One region of the Peribacillus sp. B-H-3 genome, then DNA from elsewhere that is predicted to be linked to it. Evidence: riboswitches for the same ligand, from Rfam matches in the RefSeq annotation. Region 1 holds a riboswitch; each other region holds the start of a gene.

Evidence for each region. A riboswitch is a leader RNA that binds a small molecule or an ion and turns the genes downstream of it on or off. The one in region 1 is predicted to bind S-adenosylmethionine.
Region 2: another riboswitch for S-adenosylmethionine. It lies ahead of mtnK (S-methyl-5-thioribose kinase); the one in region 1 lies ahead of ACN6MY_RS06905 (phosphoadenylyl-sulfate reductase).
Region 3: another riboswitch for S-adenosylmethionine. It lies ahead of ACN6MY_RS15010 (Fur-regulated basic protein FbpA); the one in region 1 lies ahead of ACN6MY_RS06905 (phosphoadenylyl-sulfate reductase).

What each region holds. Positions count from the first base shown of each region.
Region 1 covers NZ_CP183879.1:1,397,031-1,403,297, reverse strand. Annotated here, with positions in the region: gene cysC (adenylyl-sulfate kinase) at 1-195, opposite strand, end outside; gene sat (sulfate adenylyltransferase) at 217-1,365, opposite strand; gene ACN6MY_RS06905 (phosphoadenylyl-sulfate reductase) at 1,413-2,132, opposite strand; SAM riboswitch class I at 2,321-2,427, opposite strand; gene ACN6MY_RS06900 (DUF2515 family protein) at 2,628-3,731, shown strand; gene ACN6MY_RS06895 (MFS transporter) at 3,808-5,076, opposite strand; gene iadA (beta-aspartyl-peptidase) at 5,249-6,267, opposite strand, start outside.
Region 2 covers NZ_CP183879.1:3,223,276-3,229,542, reverse strand. Annotated here, with positions in the region: gene ACN6MY_RS16035 (S41 family peptidase) at 1-1,313, shown strand, start outside; gene ACN6MY_RS16030 (YndM family protein) at 1,454-1,909, shown strand; gene mtnA (S-methyl-5-thioribose-1-phosphate isomerase) at 1,923-2,972, opposite strand; gene mtnK (S-methyl-5-thioribose kinase) at 2,989-4,200, opposite strand; SAM riboswitch class I at 4,285-4,440, opposite strand; gene ACN6MY_RS16015 (carbon-nitrogen family hydrolase) at 4,533-5,315, opposite strand; gene ACN6MY_RS16010 (pyridoxal phosphate-dependent aminotransferase) at 5,418-6,267, shown strand, end outside.
Region 3 covers NZ_CP183879.1:3,007,719-3,013,985, forward strand. Annotated here, with positions in the region: gene ACN6MY_RS14985 (phosphatase PAP2 family protein) at 1-102, opposite strand, end outside; gene ACN6MY_RS14990 (YjcZ family sporulation protein) at 431-565, shown strand; gene ACN6MY_RS14995 (LysM peptidoglycan-binding domain-containing protein) at 850-1,485, opposite strand; gene ACN6MY_RS15000 (LysR family transcriptional regulator) at 1,800-2,684, opposite strand; gene ACN6MY_RS15005 (YeiH family protein) at 2,798-3,826, shown strand; gene ACN6MY_RS15010 (Fur-regulated basic protein FbpA) at 4,161-4,316, opposite strand; SAM riboswitch class I at 4,425-4,531, opposite strand; gene ACN6MY_RS15015 (NAD-dependent epimerase/dehydratase family protein) at 5,126-5,998, opposite strand; gene ACN6MY_RS15020 (hypothetical protein) at 6,259-6,267, opposite strand, start outside.

The sequences.
Region 1 (6,267 bases):
ATTGTCACCGTCGAGAACATAATTGCTGATTCCATTTTTGTATAAAACATTTGCAAGTTCATTTGCTATCGTTGATTTGCCTGAGCCAGAAAGCCCAGTGAACCAAATGACAAAGCTATGATGCGCATTTTGCACTCTTCTGAATTCTTTTGATAAAGATAACTCATGCCATGTAATATTTGAACCTGTCTCCAAATCCGCAACCCCCTTTTCTAATCAAACCTGCACTTCATCCTTTTTCATGCCTTTAATCAGTACTTCGATGACTTCCCTGCGGCTAAATTCAGCCGGAGGTATTTCCCCGTTCCGGAGCATTTCCCGGACTTTTGTGCCTGATAAAATAACATGATGCTCTGAGTTATGCGGGCAGGTTTTGGCAGAGGCCATGTTTTTGCACTTGCTGCAATAAAAGCTATGCTCAAAGAATAAGAGGGTAATTCCCAGCTCTTGCTCTGTAAAATTCGAAAAGATTTTCTGGGCATCATATGTGCCGTAATAATTGCCGACACCTGCATGATCGCGGCCAACTATGAAATGCGTGCAGCCATAATTTTTGCGGACCATTGCATGAAATATTGCTTCTCTTGGTCCTGCATAGCGCATGGCTGCCGGAAAAACGGACAGAAATACTCTGTCTTTTGGATAGTAGTTTTCAAGGAGCACCTGATAGCTCTCCATCCTGATGTCTGCAGGGATATCATCTGACTTCGTCTCCCCTACCAGAGGATTAAGCAGCAATCCATCTACAATTTCCAGTGCCGTTTTTTGAATATATTCATGGGCACGGTGGACCGGATTTCTTGTCTGGAAGCCTACAATTGTATTCCAGCCCTTTTCAGAAAAGATTTTCCTGGTTTCTTCCGGATCTCTGTAAAAATCCCTGAAACCCTTCCTTTCGACTCTTTTAGTCAGCTTTATTTCTCCGCCGATATAAATGTCCCCCCTGCTGTAAAGCTTTTGTACCCCGGGGTGTTCGCTGCTCTCAGTTCCATAGACACTTCTTGCTTCTTTGCTTTTATCAGGTTCATAAATATCAGCGACCATTATGGTGCCGTACGTGATGCCATCATGGACCAGCCTTGCTTCTTCTCCTTTTGACAGGCTTTGTGCTGTTTTCCTAGAAATGGGAAGAGTAATAGGAATGCTCCACACCGCTCCGTTCAAAAGACGCATATTTTCAACCACGGAATCATAATCCTTTTGTGTCAAAAATCCCTCAATCGGGCTGAAGCCCCCTGTTCCAATCAATTCAAGATCACTTAATGAAATAGCATCAAGCTCTATTTCTTTTTTTATATGTGCTGTATCATAATGGGGATTCCACTTATTGATTAGTGTTCCTCCATGCGGTATGCTTAGTGTCACGTTTTTTGGCCTCCCATTTTTTTCATGTATTCTATTTTCCATGTCTTTTATGAAGTATGGAGTCCGCACTCCGTTTTCCCGGTGGCCGACCATCTCCCTGACCTCAAATCATCTTCATTCACAGCAGCGGCCGTACACGTTTCACAGCCAATGCTTGGATAGCCTTTATCATGCAAAATGTTATATTGCAGATCATTTTTATGGGCATACCGCCAAACATCCTTCCATGTCCAATGAATGAGCGGGCATATTTTAACAGATCTGAACTTATTGTCTTTATTAAAGAACTGGGTATTCCTTCTGGATGGGGATTGTTCCCGCCTCAATCCTGAAATCCATGCAAGCGGCATAGAAAGGACTTCATTCAGGGGAATGATTTTTCTGAGTTCGCAGCATTTATCAGGCTCCCTTTTCCATAATTCAGCTCCATATTGTTCTGCCTGTTCTTCAAGCGTCAGTTCAGGCTTCTTCATTTCAATCTGTAGATTCGGGTACCTTTCACTTACCCTTTCAATTAATTGATACGTTTCCTCGAAATGCAGGCCGGTATCTAAGAAAACAATTTTTGCCCTATCCGTTATCTTTGAAATCAAATCGATCATAACAATACCTTCTATTCCGAAACTGCAGGCATATACCAATTCATCAGCATAGGTTTTATAGGCCCAATCTAAAACTTCAAGGGCTCCTTTCGTTTCACTGCCTGCTGGAAAATCAACAGGGGCATGTTCATCAAAATTCTGATACACCAATATGCTATTGCCCATAAACAGCCTCCTTTTATTGTTCATTCCTGATTTTTGAATAAAAAAAGGCAGCATTAACAGAACCCGCTAATACCGCCTCTAGTTGTCTAGTCAGCTGTCTTTTATTCATTTGTGATAACAGAGACTTTTTATAAAAAAAAATCTTTCGCTTTGGAAAGATTTTTACAGGCAATGTCATATAAACATATACCTTATCTCCCAAAATGCATCACATTTTGTTGGAATTGGCACCTTGCATGCTATGCAGGTTGCCGGACATCATCGGGCCAATTCCCTCAGTCTCTCTAGATAAGTTTGATTATTAAAAATAATAACACAACAGGAAGATATGTCAATAAGTTATCTCATTCATTTACTTGGATATTATTAATTATTTTCTTAAAAATATTACTATGCCGAAGGACGCCATTTTGGACCTTTCATTTTGCATTTCACATATATTGCATCATGCGTTAATTTTAAGGGGGAATTTACATTTTTCCGATAAAGACACTTTTGAATTATATCAAGGCTTCAGCCCAGAAAAAAAATGAAGCCTCAAAAAACCTGCTGAACCCCCAGACATTCACTGTGTTAAACACTCTTATAAAAAAAGAATTGGCTTTTCCTGCAGAAATCGATAAAGGCCTCCTGCCTCACGAAACAGCAATTGTAAGCAAGGTACGGGAAGAAACCAAACAAGCGAATCGGAATAACCTGACCCGAACGAACGCTTATCTTGATTGCTATGAAAGAAATCCGGAACTCCATTGGTCCCTGCTTGCCCATTTGGTATCCAGAAACGGCGGATATCATATGACAGATTTAAAAGGGGAGAGCATGAACCATCTTTTCGGCAAGGATGATCAGCAAATATTCTTCCGCTTTTTAGAGCATGCAAATGCAGCCATCTTTTCAGATGCCTATCCGCAGCTCCTGTTATATGAAATCTATAAAGAAAAACCCTTTAAGCTCAGGAAGCTTCTCAACATCTTTCATATTTCCCGATTTATGCATCCAATCTGGGAAATGTTCGCGGCAGAGAAAAATCCTCCCCTGCTCACTGCTGCCATGATAATAAATGAACAAAGGATGCTTGAAGATCGCATATTAAAGCGTACCAGCCATGGAGAAGTTCTTCAGAGAATTGATTTTCAGCTCCAGGAATTTTTAGGTTTCACTACAGTCATTTTTCCATTTTCCTATAAAAAAACGGCACCAAGCTCCCTGACCGGCCTCACAGTAAAACGCTTTGCCGATTTGTCCAATCGAATTATGACAGGCAAGAAGCTGTACGCAATCCTCTTTCAGTATCCTGAAATTCACAAAGGAATTTATCACTTTTCAAAGTCAATCCCTCATACAGGATCAAGAGCGGATTATTGGCCCTATATATTCGGGGAAAATAAGCAGCAAGGCAAAATTCACAGCCCCAGCTTAACGGAAGCATGGCCGGATGAACCGCTCCCGATTATTCCTATGCTTGACTGGTTTAAAAATGAGGACTGCATGGATGACCTTATAGAGCTGCCTGCCATGAAAAAACTGGACATAACAGAAACCGTGATAAATAACCTCCGCCAGCTGCAGCTAATCAATGAAATAAAGGCCATTATATAAAGCCCCGTACTGCACTTTTTAACATTTTTTGCATCAAAAGAAAATCCGTTTCCTTGATCAGGAAACGCAAAGTTTTTCAGGCATGGACTCCGGTTTGTAGTGGAGCATTTTTCTTTATGAACCTTGGCAAGATGATGCTGTAGAATATACCAACTAGGAACAGGCAGGATCCGACAAGCCAGAATAACGATTCAACTGTAATATATTTAGGATAAAAGCCTGCAATTAAAAGCAGGGTAACCGATTGGGCCATCATCATCAGGGGATTGACCCAGCCCTGTACCCTTCCCATCATCTTGGGATCAACAATGCTTGGCATCCATCCACCAATCGCTACATTGATCATTGGAAGAGATAAGGCTACCGCTCCAGAGCTGATTAAATATAGCATAGTGGAAGGAACTAACGCCCCCCATGCTGTTGCTGCCCCAGACAGCAATAAACCGAGCACCAGCATTTTATAAAGCTTCAACTTCTGTGCAAGCATGGAAGCAATTACACTGCCAGCCAGCACGCCTGCTCCAAACACAATTCCGAGAACGATGGAATACTCTTCATAATGATTAGGCTCCAATTTATACTTTAATATGAATACCTGCATAACTGAAAAGGCTCCATTGATAATGCCAAAAACGATGAACCCGCAAATCAGACTGACCAGCAGCTTGTTTTTAAGAATGTATAAAATCCCGACTTTAAAGTCACGCAGCACAAAAGAAAAATTCAAATCCCTCAACGAATGATATCCATTTGGAAGGCGCACTTCCTTGCTTAACCGACAGGACTTAATTAAAAACCCGCTTATAATAAAGCCCAGCACATCAATCAGGATGGCCCCGCGGATGCCAAAGTGCCAATAGCAGAAAATTCCAAGACCAGAGCCAAACAGCATGAACAAGCTTGAAACCATCTGGTTCAGCCCGGCTGCTGTCGTATAATCCTCAGGTGTTAATATCCCCTGAATAATGGCCGATTCTGCAGGAGAGAAAAAATTCCTGACTGCACTTCTTATGAACAACAGTGCGAATGTAAGCGGTATCCATTGAATGATTAATGAAATAATAAACAGCAGCGATATTCCTGCACATATCCAGTCGCAATAAAGCGCTACCTTTTGGCGGTCCAGACGGTCAGCTGCAACACCTACCATGAAGAAAACCGCCAGTGTAGGCAGAGAAAACATCAGCTCCGTTATCGTCGCATAAACCGGCTGATTGGAGTAGCGGTGAAGCAAATAAAACATAAACGCAGTAAGGCCAATCGTACCGCCCATTTGTGATGTAAAGGCGGCAAAGAATAGCTTTGTAAAATTTCTTTCGCGGAATACACTTGCCATTTTATTCATATTAAACCTGCCTCTTCTTTAATTTATTAACATAATTATACAGAAAAGGTTTATTTTAATATATAGCCTGCCGCTGGTTTTTCTCTCCACCCTGAGTCTGAGAAGAATGTCCTCATACAGCACTAGCAGTGGCTTAGATAATACAGCGTGTATTACCTTTCAAAATCAATAACTATTCCTCTTCGAATGTTCCCCTTATCAAGGCTTGGCCATTTTCTACCATCATCTTCCCTTTGGCAAATACAGTTTCAATTTGATATGTCTCTTTCTGCATAAGTAAAACATCTGCATCTTTTCCAGCTTCTATTCTCCCTTTTTGGGAAAGCTTTAAAATATTTGCAGGGTTTTCTGTTACTGCCCGAAAGCTATTCTCTGCTGATACTCCATCTATAAGGATCGCGTCCTTTACAGCTTCATATAAAGACATGCATTTTCCTATACTAAGCCCTGCTAATCTTCCCGTGCTGTCAAAGTCGGGCAGGCTTGCCTGCCCATCAGAGGTAAAGGTCATTCTGCTGATATCCACCCCTGCTTCAAGTGCCAGCTTTAAAGCAGTACTTGCCTTCACTTCTCCATCTTCAATGAATTTTTTGATGGTACTAGTCGTAAAGTCAATATATCCGCCATTTTTCGCATATTTAATTCCTGCATGGAATAGATGATGGTTTCTGTTAATATGCGTCGGATAAAATTGGCTGATTGGCACCTCGGTATTTTCAACGACTTGCTCAATCACTGCAAGATGATCCATACTGTCTCCAACGTGGATATTGACAACTCCCGATTTTCCGGATAATAAGCCTCCAATACGGGCCTCTGAGGAGAGTCTTGCAATTTCCTCCGCTGAAGGCTGTGAGGATCTGTGGTCTGCTATGGCTATTTCCCCTACGCCGATGATTTTATCAATTAGAATTAAATCATCCTCTATTTTTCCCGTTAGCGTTTTAACTGGCACTTGATATGAGCCTGTATGCACATAGCAGGTAATTCCTTCTTCTTCAAGAGCTCTTGCCTTGGCAAGCAGTGCAGGCATGGTTCTTGTCGTTCCATCCGTGCCAATTACTCCAACCAGTGTAGTAATGCCTGCAAGTGTTGCATCTGTCAGCTGAATTTCCGGTGTTCTTGTTTTGTAACCTCCCTCGCCTCCGCCGCCTATAATATGAACATGAGCATCTATAAAACCCGGTACTA
Region 2 (6,267 bases), 1.8 Mb from region 1:
CAAAAACGCAGGGAGACCATCCGGAGTTTAATAAGCTATTCTCTGCTTATAATACACTCAAGGGCCAGTATTATCAAAAAACAGATGATAAGACGCTTGTCAACGGAGCAATAAATGGAATGGTGGAAGCACTAGGCGATCCTTATTCAGACTATATGACGGATAAGGAAGCAAAAAGCTTCCATGAAAGCATTTCTTCTTCATTTGAGGGAATTGGGGCAGAGATTCAGGAGCAAAACTCAAAAATCATGGTGGTTTCTCCAATTAAGGGGTCACCTGCCGAAAAGGCAGGCCTTAAACCCAATGATGTCATCCTGAGTGTTAACGGCAAGAGCCTTCAGGGATTAAGCGCTACAGAAGCGGTATTGAAAATCCGCGGCAAAAAAGGGACAAAGGCAGATCTCGAGATTTCAAGAGGAGATGATGCCAATCCTATTCAAGTGAGTATTGAGCGGGATACAATCCCGATTGAAACTGTATATCCTGAAATGCTATCAGGGGGAATTGCAAGGATCCAGGTGACAAGCTTTTCCGATAATACTTCAAAAGAGCTTGAAACAGCAATTGGCCAAATGAAAAAGAAGAACATGAAGGGTCTTATCCTTGACTTGCGCGGAAATCCGGGCGGGCTTCTTGACCAGGCCGTGAAAATTGCCAGCATGTTCGTTCCAAATGGAAAAGTGATTGTTCAGGTAGAAGATAAAGCTGGAAAGAAAGAAATCATAAAATCTCAAAATAATGGCGAGTTAAAGCTTCCTGTTGTTGTGCTGATCGATAAAGGAAGCGCGAGCGCCTCCGAAATTGTCTCCGGAGCTGTCAGTGAAGCAGCTGGTATAAAACTCATCGGGGAAAAATCTTTCGGAAAGGGTACTGTGCAGACTTCGCAAGATTTCAGTGATGGATCCAATATCAAATATACGATTGCAAAATGGCTGACTCCAAACGGAAATTGGATTCATAAAAAGGGAATAAACCCAGATATCGCAGTACCGCTTCCAAGCTATGCGAATCTGCCATTTATTTCTCCTGATAAAGTGCTGAAGCAATCTATGTCGTCTGCTGAAACGCAGTCTGCACAAGAGATGCTGAAAGCAGAAGGATACAATCCTGGCAAGGCTGACGGATTTTTCGATGAACAAACCAAATCTGCCGTCATGAAGTTCCAGGGTGACCATTCCTTAAAGAAAACAGGCATTATTACAGGCGAAACGACTGTAAAGCTAATGGAGATATTGCGCAATAAAATCCTTGCCAATGACACTCAAGTCAAGAAGGCAGAGGAAGTATTAAAAAAAGAACTTCAATCTAAATAATTGGGTAAGCGGTGTTCACGGAAGCGAAGCCGCTTGATCAAGTAAAAAGCCGATTTGGCGCCACCCGCGCTAAATCGGCTTTTATATGTATAAAATGCAGGCTTTTACCTCATATTAAAGAGAAAAAGGAGTGAACGCCTGTGAAAAATGCAGTAATTTTGGCCATTAAATTCCTCTCTTGCATTATAGCCTTTTCTGTCGGACTGGATTTGTTTTTTCAAGCTTCCTTTTTAGAAATAATATCTTTTAGCTTATTTGCCGTCATTGTATCCTATATTTTCGGCGACCTGATCCTTCTGCCAAGACTCGGGAATAAAGCGGCACTGGCTTTTGATTTTTTGATCACATATATAAGCGTATGGGTTTTCGGGAACATTGTGCTGCAGAATTATTTGCAGATTGCATGGGGAAGCATCATTTCTGCCGTCATTGTACTGGGTGCAGAGGTATTTGTACACCGGCATATTCTAAGCCCGAGCAACGGAACAGGAAATGTACAGGATAAGAAGGCTGTCTATAGCCGGAGATTATCATATGAGACAGAATTTTCAGAAGAACCAGAGTTTAAGGATCATAATGAAAACAAACAAAACTAGGGGGCGAAGCTCCCTAGTTTTTTATAGTATCTGGAATATTTTTTTTGAAATCTGGATAAATGATTCCTTCTTCAGTTATGATGGCTGTAATCAGATGATTAGGCGTGACATCAAATGCAGGATTGAAGACTGAGACATTTTCGGGGGCGACCCGGACTCCGTGAATATGAGTTATTTCCTTTGGGTCTCTTTCTTCAATAGGAATCAAATCTCCAGTTTCCAGGGATAAATCAAACGTACTGGAAGGAGCGGCAACATAAAAGGGGATGCCAAAGTGATTTGCCAGTACAGCAAGGCTGAGTGTGCCGATTTTATTCGCTGTATCGCCGTTTGCCGTGATCCTGTCCGCACCAACGATGATGCTTGAGATTTTTTGTGTGCTGATTGCATGTGCAGCCATGTTATCGGATATCAGGGTCACATCAACACCTGCCTGCATCAGCTCCCAGGCAGTCAATCTTGCCCCTTGAAGGACAGGTCTTGTTTCACAAGCAAACACCCTAAGGTTAATTCCCTTTTCAGCTGCTAAGTGAAAAGGGGCAAGAGCGGTGCCGTATCTTGCTGTCGCTATACCACCTGCATTGCAATGGGTCAAGACAGTATCTCCAGGCTTAAAAAGCGTTAACCCATATTCTCCAATGCTCCTGCAGGTAGCTTCATCTTCAGTGAAAATAGCGATGGCTTCATGTGTCAAATCGGTTTTGGCTCCATTAACACTGCTTGCATCATTAAGCTTTTTCCTCATTCTGTTTAATGACCAGAATAAATTGACAGCAGTTGGCCGTGAAGAAGAAAGGAAGGAAATATCTTCTTCCGTTTTTTTTCTGAACGCCAAAAGATCATCTCCAATAAATGCAGAAGCAGAAAGTGCAATGCCGTACGCAGCGGCAATCCCGATTGCCGGAGCCCCCCTTACTTTAAGGGTGGTGATGCTGTCAAAAACATCTTGTATCGTATAAAGGTCAATGAACTCTGTAATCTGAGGCAGGGCCTGCTGGTTAAGTATAGTTATGTGTGTGTCCTTCCACTGGATGGAAGAAGGGATATCTGTCGTTTTTTGCATGATAATCTCCTCGAAATTATAATTTAGCAGTGTATGAAAGTGAAAGGTTATGCTGGCTCACAGCTTCTGTCACCAGTGAAATATCCAGCTGGTTCCTGTTCTTTATTAAAAATTCCCCGATTCTCAGGGCCTCTTTTTTAGCTGAAATACGTGCGTCCTTATCTTGGATTCCGTCCAGATCCTTGACATGGGACAAACCGATTGTCCTGCGGATTAATTCACAGCCTGCGAAGCCAAAGGCATCATTGGTGATTTTATTCAGTACAAATTCAAGATAGCCTTCTGTCCTGCAAAAAGCTTCCTGTCCTTGTGTATTCCAAAGGGCAGTGAAAACCTCCGCAAATGAATCCCAAACATCATGCAGGTGGGTAAAGATGGCTTCTTTTAATTCTTGGGATCTGCTGAAAGCCTGAAAGAGCAGATTTGCCATATACTGTCCCAGATCAAATCCAATAGGTCCATAAAAAGAAAATTCGGGATCAATTACCTTTGTTTCCTGTCTGCCTGCAAAGATGCTTCCGGTATGAAGATCTCCATGCAGGAGCGCTTCTTGCTCGGTCAGAAAGCTTTTCTTTAATTTAGCTATTTCAAGCTTCAGTATATTATTTTGCCAAATAGCTTGAACTTCTTCATTCAACTCTGCTTCATAATCATTGGATTCACTATCGAAAAAGGGGTCTGTGAAAACAAAGGTTTCTGTAATATGGCATAATTCAGGATTGGTAAACTGTCGCGCCAATTCCTTTTTCTTGCTGTGATCCAAAAAATAATCCGAAGTATAGAAAAGGGTTTTAGCTATATATTCGCCTATATGCTTTGACAGCAGGGGATATTCTTCGCCATTTATCAGTCCCTCGCGTGCAATGGTCAGGTGTGATAGGTCCTCCATCACGGTAATGGCCAATTTTTCATCAGAATAGTAAACCTTGGGTACATATTCCTTGCAATAGCTTCTAAAAATGACAAGTGCATTTGCTTCGATGGCAGCCCGTTTGATAGTAAGCGGCCAAGATTCGCCGATTACTTTGGCATAGGGCAGGGCCTGTTTGATAATGATGCCCTTAGATGTGTCTTTTTCAGTAATGCGGAAAACATAATTTAAATTGCCATCGCCTATTTCCCGGCAGCTCAAGCTGCCCGCATCTTCAAATAATCCAAGCCGGTGCACGAGCTCTAGAGCTGTTTTTTCGGTCAGTGGTTCATAATGTATATATTCAGCTTCAGTCATGAATAATCCCTCCAATTAATGTATCGGGGGTAAAGAAAAAGCCCCCTTCTAAAAAGAAAGAGGCTTGAAGTGTAGGCTTCGCACCTCTTATCTGCCAGAAAGAAATTTCTTTCTGATGGAATTGGCACCGTGCCTTAAGGATTGGATCCGGCGAAAATGCTTCGCCCCATTTCACAATGGAATTACGGTCGGTTGCTGGGCTTCATAGGGCCATAACCCTCAGCCTGCTCTTGATAAGAGAAAGTTGATGCTATTAAGTTTTTTCTTCCTGGTTCCTGAAATGAATAATAACAATATTTAAAAACATTTGTCAACACTGAATTTTTAGAATATCAATAAAATTCCGGCCGCCTGTCAGAGAAAACAGGTATTTGCTCCCGGACATTTTCGGTTTTTTCAAAATCGATTGTCCCTGTGATAATTTCTTCTTCTTCTGCAGCTTCCGCCACTATTTCCCCCCAAGGATCTATTATCATGGAATGTCCTGCGAACAGGTTTTTCGGGTCACTGCCTGATCGATTTACTGCTATTACATATGCCTGGTTTTCTATTGCCCTGCTGATTAACAGGGCTCTCCAGTGTGCAAGGCGGGGTTTAGGCCACTCGGCAGAAACAAATATGGCTTGTGCACCTTTTGAAGCGTGAGCACGTATCCATTCCGGAAATCTGATATCATAGCAAATAAAGCCTGCGCAAAGCATGCCTTCCAAAGAAAAAAGCCCATCTTCTTTTCCCGGCTGCAGATAATGATGTTCATCCATCAAGCGAAATAGGTGAAGCTTATCATACTCTTTAATCAGCTCTCCATGCTTGCTGATGACGATGAGGGTGTTTGTTATTCCTTCTGCCGTTTTTTTCGCAACAGAACCGCCCACTAAGTGGATGCGGTATTTTTTTGCGCAATTCTGCAGAAATGCCACGGTTTCGGCCGCTTCTTCATCAGCTATTTCATCAAGCCTGCCGAGATCATAGCCCGTTGTCCAAAGCTCAGGCAAAACCGCTATATCGGGCCTTTCCTCTGCAGCTTTACGGATGAGCTCTTCTGCCCTGGCATAATTTTGTGCGGGGCTGCCAAAGGATATATCCATTTGTATACAGGCTATTTTCCATTTCATGTTATCTTCCTCCATGATTTCATAGAATTTTCTTTACATTAGTAATTTTAAGATATATCATTTGTGACGAGAAATTCAAGAAATTTCAGAGAAGGTGCCAAAATGATAGAATTCCAAAAATCAGAGCTGCTCAAAAATCTGCCTCAGCAGTTTTTTGCTTCACTGGTCTCTAAGGTGAACAGCATAACAGAACAAGGACATGATGTAATCAATTTAGGACAAGGAAACCCGGATATGCCAACACCGCAGCATATTATTAAAAAGCTGCAGCAGGCTGCCGAAAATCCTGTTAATCATAAATATTCGCCATTCAAGGGGCTTCGGTCACTGAAAGAAGCTGCAGCAGAATTTTATGAAAGAGAATATGATGTCAAGCTTGATCCCGATTCAGAAGTTGCCATCCTGTTCGGCGGAAAAGCGGGGCTTGTAGAACTGCCGCAATGCCTGATGAATCCAGGTGACACAGCGCTGGTTCCAGATCCCGGGTACCCTGATTATATGTCCGGGATAGCGTTGGCGCAGGCCAAAATCAAAACCCTGCCGCTTCTGCAGGAAAACGGTTTTCTGCCAGATTATGATGGAATCGGCCAAGATACACTCGACTTGGCAAAACTGATGTTCTTAAACTATCCAAATAATCCGACGGGTGCAGCAGCTACAGAAAATTTCTTTGAGAAAACGGTAAAGCTTGCGAAGAAGCACTCCATCTGCGTCGTTCATGATTTTGCGTATGGCGGCATCGGGTTTGGCGGAAAAAAACCTCTGAGCTTCCTTCAGACACAGGGAGCCAAGGACATTGGCATTGAAATATATACACTTTCCAAAACCTATAACATGGCCGGCTGGCGTGTGGGTTTTGCTGTCGGAAACTCCAGTGTCATAGAAGCGATTGAACTGCTGCAGGATCATATGTATGTGAGCTTATTCCCGGCTATCCAGGAGGCTGCACAAG
Region 3 (6,267 bases), 1.6 Mb from region 1:
TTTTACCTTATCTCCATGAACAAAAATAGAAATCAGGCCAAATACAACAATTGAAAAAATGCTCACTGCATACCCTTTTGCTAATAATTTCTTTAAATTCATACTAACTCCTTCAAATTTGCATATTTCTATACAGGATTTTTTTTATGGATTTGTGGATCTTGCCTGTTTATTTCCGCTTCCGGCATCCGCTATGCCGCTGCATAGCCGCCTGCCACTTTTCAAGTGCAATTTAAATATCAGCGCTGAAAAAACTGATACATCCAGTATAGCCGCTTCAGCAGCCTTCTGCACCTTTTATCCTTCTAAATAAAACACTGAAAAAAATAAAAAATAGGTCACCGTCCAAACCGGATCTCTGTTTCTGACATAGGGTATATGGAGGAATTGCATAAGGCATTCTTCAAAAACTTATTAGGAGGAATTTATTATGTGCTTTGGCGGATGCGGATATGGGTATACTGCTCCAGTAGCAACTGGCGGTTATGGAAGCGGATTTGCACTTATCGTGGTATTGTTCATTCTTTTGATCATTATTGGTGCGGTGTGCTGGTCTGGGTATTAATTAATAAAAATCAACTGGACATGGAAGAATCCATGTCCAGTTGATTTTTGGTAGTATTCAGCCTTTTATCTTAATTTTAAAACCTGTCCTATGGATAAATGATCATTTCTCAATGAATTTATTTTGATTAAAGCTGCAACTGATACATGCACTTTTTTGCTGATTGCATTTAGGGTGTCCCCTTTTTTTACGATATATGTCTTTACTGCCGCAGGCTGGACTGGAACCTTTAATACCTGTCCAATCTTAAGAGCATCGCTTTTAAGGGAATTGAGCTTCTTTAGTTATGCAGAGGTTGTATGATATTTTTTTGCAATCTGATACAGGGAGTCCCCTTTTTTAACGGTATAGGTATTTTTAACCGGAGGTGTACTTGCAGTTTCATCGTCAAGCAAATATTTCATATCTTTGCTGAAATTTATATGATGCTTTACTTTATATATATTTGCCTCTTTTTTAAACAAGCTGTCTTGCTTTGTTATAAAGGCAACTGCTTTATCATTTGCTTTTTTATATTCTTCTTTTGATAAATCTTTTTGCAGATAATTAATTGTGTCCACTTCAAGGTTGTAGATGGTAACCAAGGTGTCATACAAATAGCCGTCCATTTTCTGCAGATCATGATTCAATCCAATTAAGTCTGACTCGTCGTCTATTGCTTTGTCCAGATAATTCATGTATTCACCATAAATGCTATCAGCCTCTTTTTCAGTTTTTGCAGGGTTCAGCCTGGTTTTATAGCTTTCGACTTTATGCAGAATTTTTGCATAATGAGCAGCGAACGTATTTATTACATTTTGATACTTCGAAGCTGAAACAGCTGCTGCAGAAGCATCAGCAGGCTTTACCACAGCCCCCCCTGCAAAAAATATAGATGCAGCTATCGCTGAGGCAGCCACTTTTTGAGACATTTTTTTCATAGTTAAAACTCCTATAGATACTGAATGTTTTTAGCAGCAATCATTCTCCAACTCTAAAATAATTATTACCCTGAAACTATAGCATACATGGAAGCCGCTATTACCTTGCTTTCTTCTTTTTGATATCGAAAACCAGTCTTAATCCTACAAATACTGCAGATTTGACAAACCAAGTTAAGATCCAGTCAGCAAGGATAATTGGCTTTATTACTGTATTGTTTAAATAAAATACATGGGATCATTTAAAATATGGAAAATGATTCTAACTGACGATACCATAAGGAAAAACATTTGAATATAGGAAAGTTATGCACTTATAATGTCAAATTAAATACTTTTTCCCTGAACATTTCCATCGCTTTGGAGGGTGCATGCTTCTTATGCCGCACAAAGGACAAATGCCGATTTAAAGGGCAGCCTTTAACCCGGCAAATATTCAACTCTCCCATTTCCAGCTCTCTGCCTACTGTCCAGCGGGATAGCAGAGAAATGCCCAGACCAGCCATAACCGCCTCTTTAACTCCCTGGCTGCTGCTGAAAATGAAGCACCGCTGCACAGTAATATTATTTTCCTCTATAAATCTGTCTGTGAAGGTCCTCGTTCCTGAACCTTGTTCTCTCATTATCCAAATCTGGTTTTGAAGAAGTTTCTTTTCAATTACCTTTTTTTGCGACAAAGGGTGTGCGGAAGGAAGCAGCAAAACCATTTCATCATCGAGGAAAAACTCTTTTTCGATATCATCATAAGAAGAATCACCTTCAATCAGCCCCAAATCCAATAAGCTCTCACGCACTCCGTTAAGTACTTCCTCTGTATTTGAAATACTGATTTCAAAATCTACATTGGGATATTGCCCGGTGTATTCAGCAACAATCTTCGGAAGTATATATTCTCCGATGGTAAAGCTAGCTCCAACTCTAATCATTCCTGTCACCTGGTTTGTCAGATCATCTATTTCCTTTTTCGCCTGCTGATGAAGGAAAAGAATTTGTTTGGCATGCTTATACAGAATTTCACCTGCTTCTGTCATTTGGACACGCTTTGGTGAACGCTGAATTAACTTGGCGCCCATTTCATGTTCAAGGTTTTTAATATGAACACTGACACTTGGCTGAGATAAATTCAAAAGCTCTGCAGCCCTGGAAAAATTCCTTAGTTCAACCACAGCTGTAAAAACCTTCATGGATTCTGTAATCATTGCAGTTCCTCCCTTCATTTTATTTTATCATTAGTTTTTTTAATGATTACTATAGATTAAATATATTTAACTTATGATACTAATACGTTTACAGTATACTTATAAACATCTGTTTGGAGTGGACACTATTGAAAAAATTATACGGCCGAAGCACCTCAGGTTTTTTCCTGGGTATAGGGCTAACCCTGTTTATTGCCATAGCTGCGAAATACTTATCGCAGCTTCCATTTTTGAGTATATTAGGACAATTAGTCATTAGCATACTGATTGGGGTCCTCTGGAGGGCGTCCGCTGCAGTTCCTCCAAATATTAGAGCAGGGACCAATTTTTCAAGCAAAAAATTGCTCCGGACCGGAATCATTCTGCTCGGCATGAGATTAAACCTGGCAGATATCCTGCATGCAGGGCCAATGGTGTTCTTACTTGCTGCAATACATATTGCTTTCACGCTAGCCGCTGTATACTCGCTGTCACGGTGGTTCAAAGCCGGGAAGGAGCTTGCCGTACTGACTGCTTGCGGAACAGCCATATGCGGTGCTGCTGCAGTAGTTGCAATCGCGGCCCAAATTAAAGCAAAAGATGAGGTAACTGCCATAGCAGCAGCTACTGTTGCCATTTTAGGCACCATTTTTACTTTGATTTATACCTTACTTTATCCAGTACTAGGCCTCTCACCTCATGCTTATGGAATATTTGCCGGCAGCACTCTGCACGAAATTGCCCATGTTATTGCTGCAGCCGCCCCTGCGGGAAAGAATGCTGTAGATTTAGCTGTCATCGTTAAACTGACCAGGGTAGCATTACTCGTTCCTGTTGCTCTTCTGATCGGATTTTTTATGAAAAGCAAAGCTCCTGAACAGAGTAAAAGAGACTGGAGAAAACTCCCTGTACCATGGTTTATTATCGGCTTTATAGCCGCAAGCTCCGTCCATACATTAGGGATTTTTTCTGATTATATATCAAGGTTTGCTGTTTTGGCGGCTTATATGCTTATTGCAATGGCAATGGCAGGTCTCGGTCTTAGTGTTGATCTCTCAGCATTCAAGCGGTTAGGGCTTCCTTCTTTCGCAGCTGGTTTAATAGGATCCCTCTTGCTTTCATTCCTTGGATATTATTTAATACACCTCTTCCATTTAGTTTAATTGCTCTTGCCTACACAGATTAACCTGTGTTGATTTAACCTTGTTGAATCTGTCTTGCCATAAACGACGGGAAAAGAAGGAATAGAATTGCTGAAATAACTGACCTATTAGGCTATCCCAAGAAATATGACAAGTGGCGGGGAGTAATGGGAATTGGTTCAACGAGGCCTTAAGGAGTCAAAAACATAGGAGGAACGCGCGTTAAATAACTGAATTCCTGCAAAAACACTTCCACATCTCTACATGCAGGGTTCCAATTTACTGAAAACACAACATTTATTACTGTGCCAACTTATAGTGGTACAGTAAAACAGGCATGTTCCCATTGAGCCCGTTATTCTGCACTTTTCCCAATAATATTAGCATATTCATCTTCGAGTTCCAAAAGTGTCAGCTGAAATAAATGTACGTTGTTTTTCTTATATATTCCATGATTGATCAAGGTATCAATCAAACAGCTTTTCCTCGCTTCTGCTGTTTGGTTAGCCATAGAGTTTCCAGCTCCTTTCTCTGTATTACATGTAATGCAGTCTTGGTGCCAAAATAAAAGCCTCTTCTTACAAAATGTAAGAAGAGGCGGATGCACAATGATATTCTCTTCTTATCTTTCAAGCATACGCTTGCTGGAATTGGCACAGTACTCTATAAAGGAGTCCGCTGCCGAGGTTTCACAGGGCCTAGTCCCTCCGCCTCTCTTGATAAGCCGGTATGAAATTATGGAGCAGTAAATTCTTATGTTTTTGCTTTTCTTGAAAGCGGCAGCAAAGGGAAAACATCTTCACTAAGTAAAGAATAAAGATTTGCTTTCTTTGATCTTCATTCTCTTTGTCTTGATTGTTTGAGGAGAAAATCCCGTATTATATTATTTCTTTTTATCTTTGTTAGAAGAAAAAAGCATATATATAATATTAAAGACTAACTCGAATGCCATTATATTTTACCCCTTTGCTTTTTGGAATTTCTTAGTATGCGCTTTTACATTCCTTATAATAAAAGCACGGCATTCATCTGTCAATACTTTTTGGCAGGACTTTTTATTCTGTAAATTTTACTACTCAAAAATAGCCTTCATAAACCGCGAGGCTGCTGCGATTTCCTTGTTGGCCTTTATATAAAAAGGCTGTTTTCATACAATTTTTCTGCTGCAACAGGGCGGCTGATTTCTGCACCATAGACCCGAATTTAAAATGCAATCGCATCAAAGAACTCCTCAAATAACAGCAATCTATAAAAAAAGAGCCTAAAAAAAGCCGGAAATCTCCTTTTTTTTGAGAAATCAGGCTTTTTTCATGTACTTATTTATTTTCGGTGCACATCATGAATTAGCCCCGGCAGCCACACATTGACATCAGTAAATGCAAATCCTAGTTCTTTTGCTTTTTTATTGCTCATTACCCATGTAACAGGTAAATTATAAGGTGATTCATTATCTTGATTTTTTTCATCTGCAAAAATGAAGCTTTTTCCAGTTTCGTTTTCGATAAGCCCCAGCATTTCCCTTAGTGTAAGATGGCCGTTTGAAACTGCATTAATTGGGCCTTCAATCCCAGCATTTGCGGCCCAGCATAGAAATTCCCCAGCCTCTTCTTCTGTTATGAAAGAAATAGCGGCTTCAGGATTACTGAAATATATCTCTTTCCCTGCCTCAATTCTTTCAATATGAAAGGTTAGCCGATTTGTATAATCGTTCATTCCCTGTACAATAGGAAACCTGACACAAACGGTTTTGAATGGGGCTTCCTGGCAAAACACCGATTCTGCCTGCCTCTTACCTTCGCCATAAGAAACATCTTGGTGTTCTTGCGGAATATTATAATGATAAGGATCAAAATCACCTTCAGAAAGCATTTCTTCTGAAAACTCATACACTGACATGGAAGACGTGAATATGTACTGTTCTGTTTTATCAGCAAAAACACTGATTGCTTCCCTGGCATCTTTAGCTGTATAGCAAATCTGATCAAAAACAACATCCCACTTGCCATCCTTGAAGGCACTGAAAAAGCTGTTTTCATCATTTCTGTCAAAGGAAATAGTTTTAACTTTATCTCCAAAAGAAATTTTGCTTTTACCCCTTGTGGCAACCGTAACATCCACTCCTTTTTCCAAAAGAGCGCTTACTAGCCGCTTTCCAAAAAAACGTGTGCCGCCAAGTACCAATGCTTTTTCCATATCCTTCTCCCCTGCTTTCAGCTTAATTGTATTTTTCATTTATGCATATAAACCTGAGAAATCTCACTTAATATTCAGTTTATTCAAAAAATAGCCCTATGTCCAATTGAGATCATTTCCGGCACCATTAACACCCAGAAGCTGGCAGTCTATTTGAAATCCCACAAGTTAGTTCGCTTACGAATACTGCCATCTGCACGATTAATAACAAGATGGCAAAAAAAAATCCCGGATGCACCAGGATTTTTTAAGCTTTATAATCAGCCGTT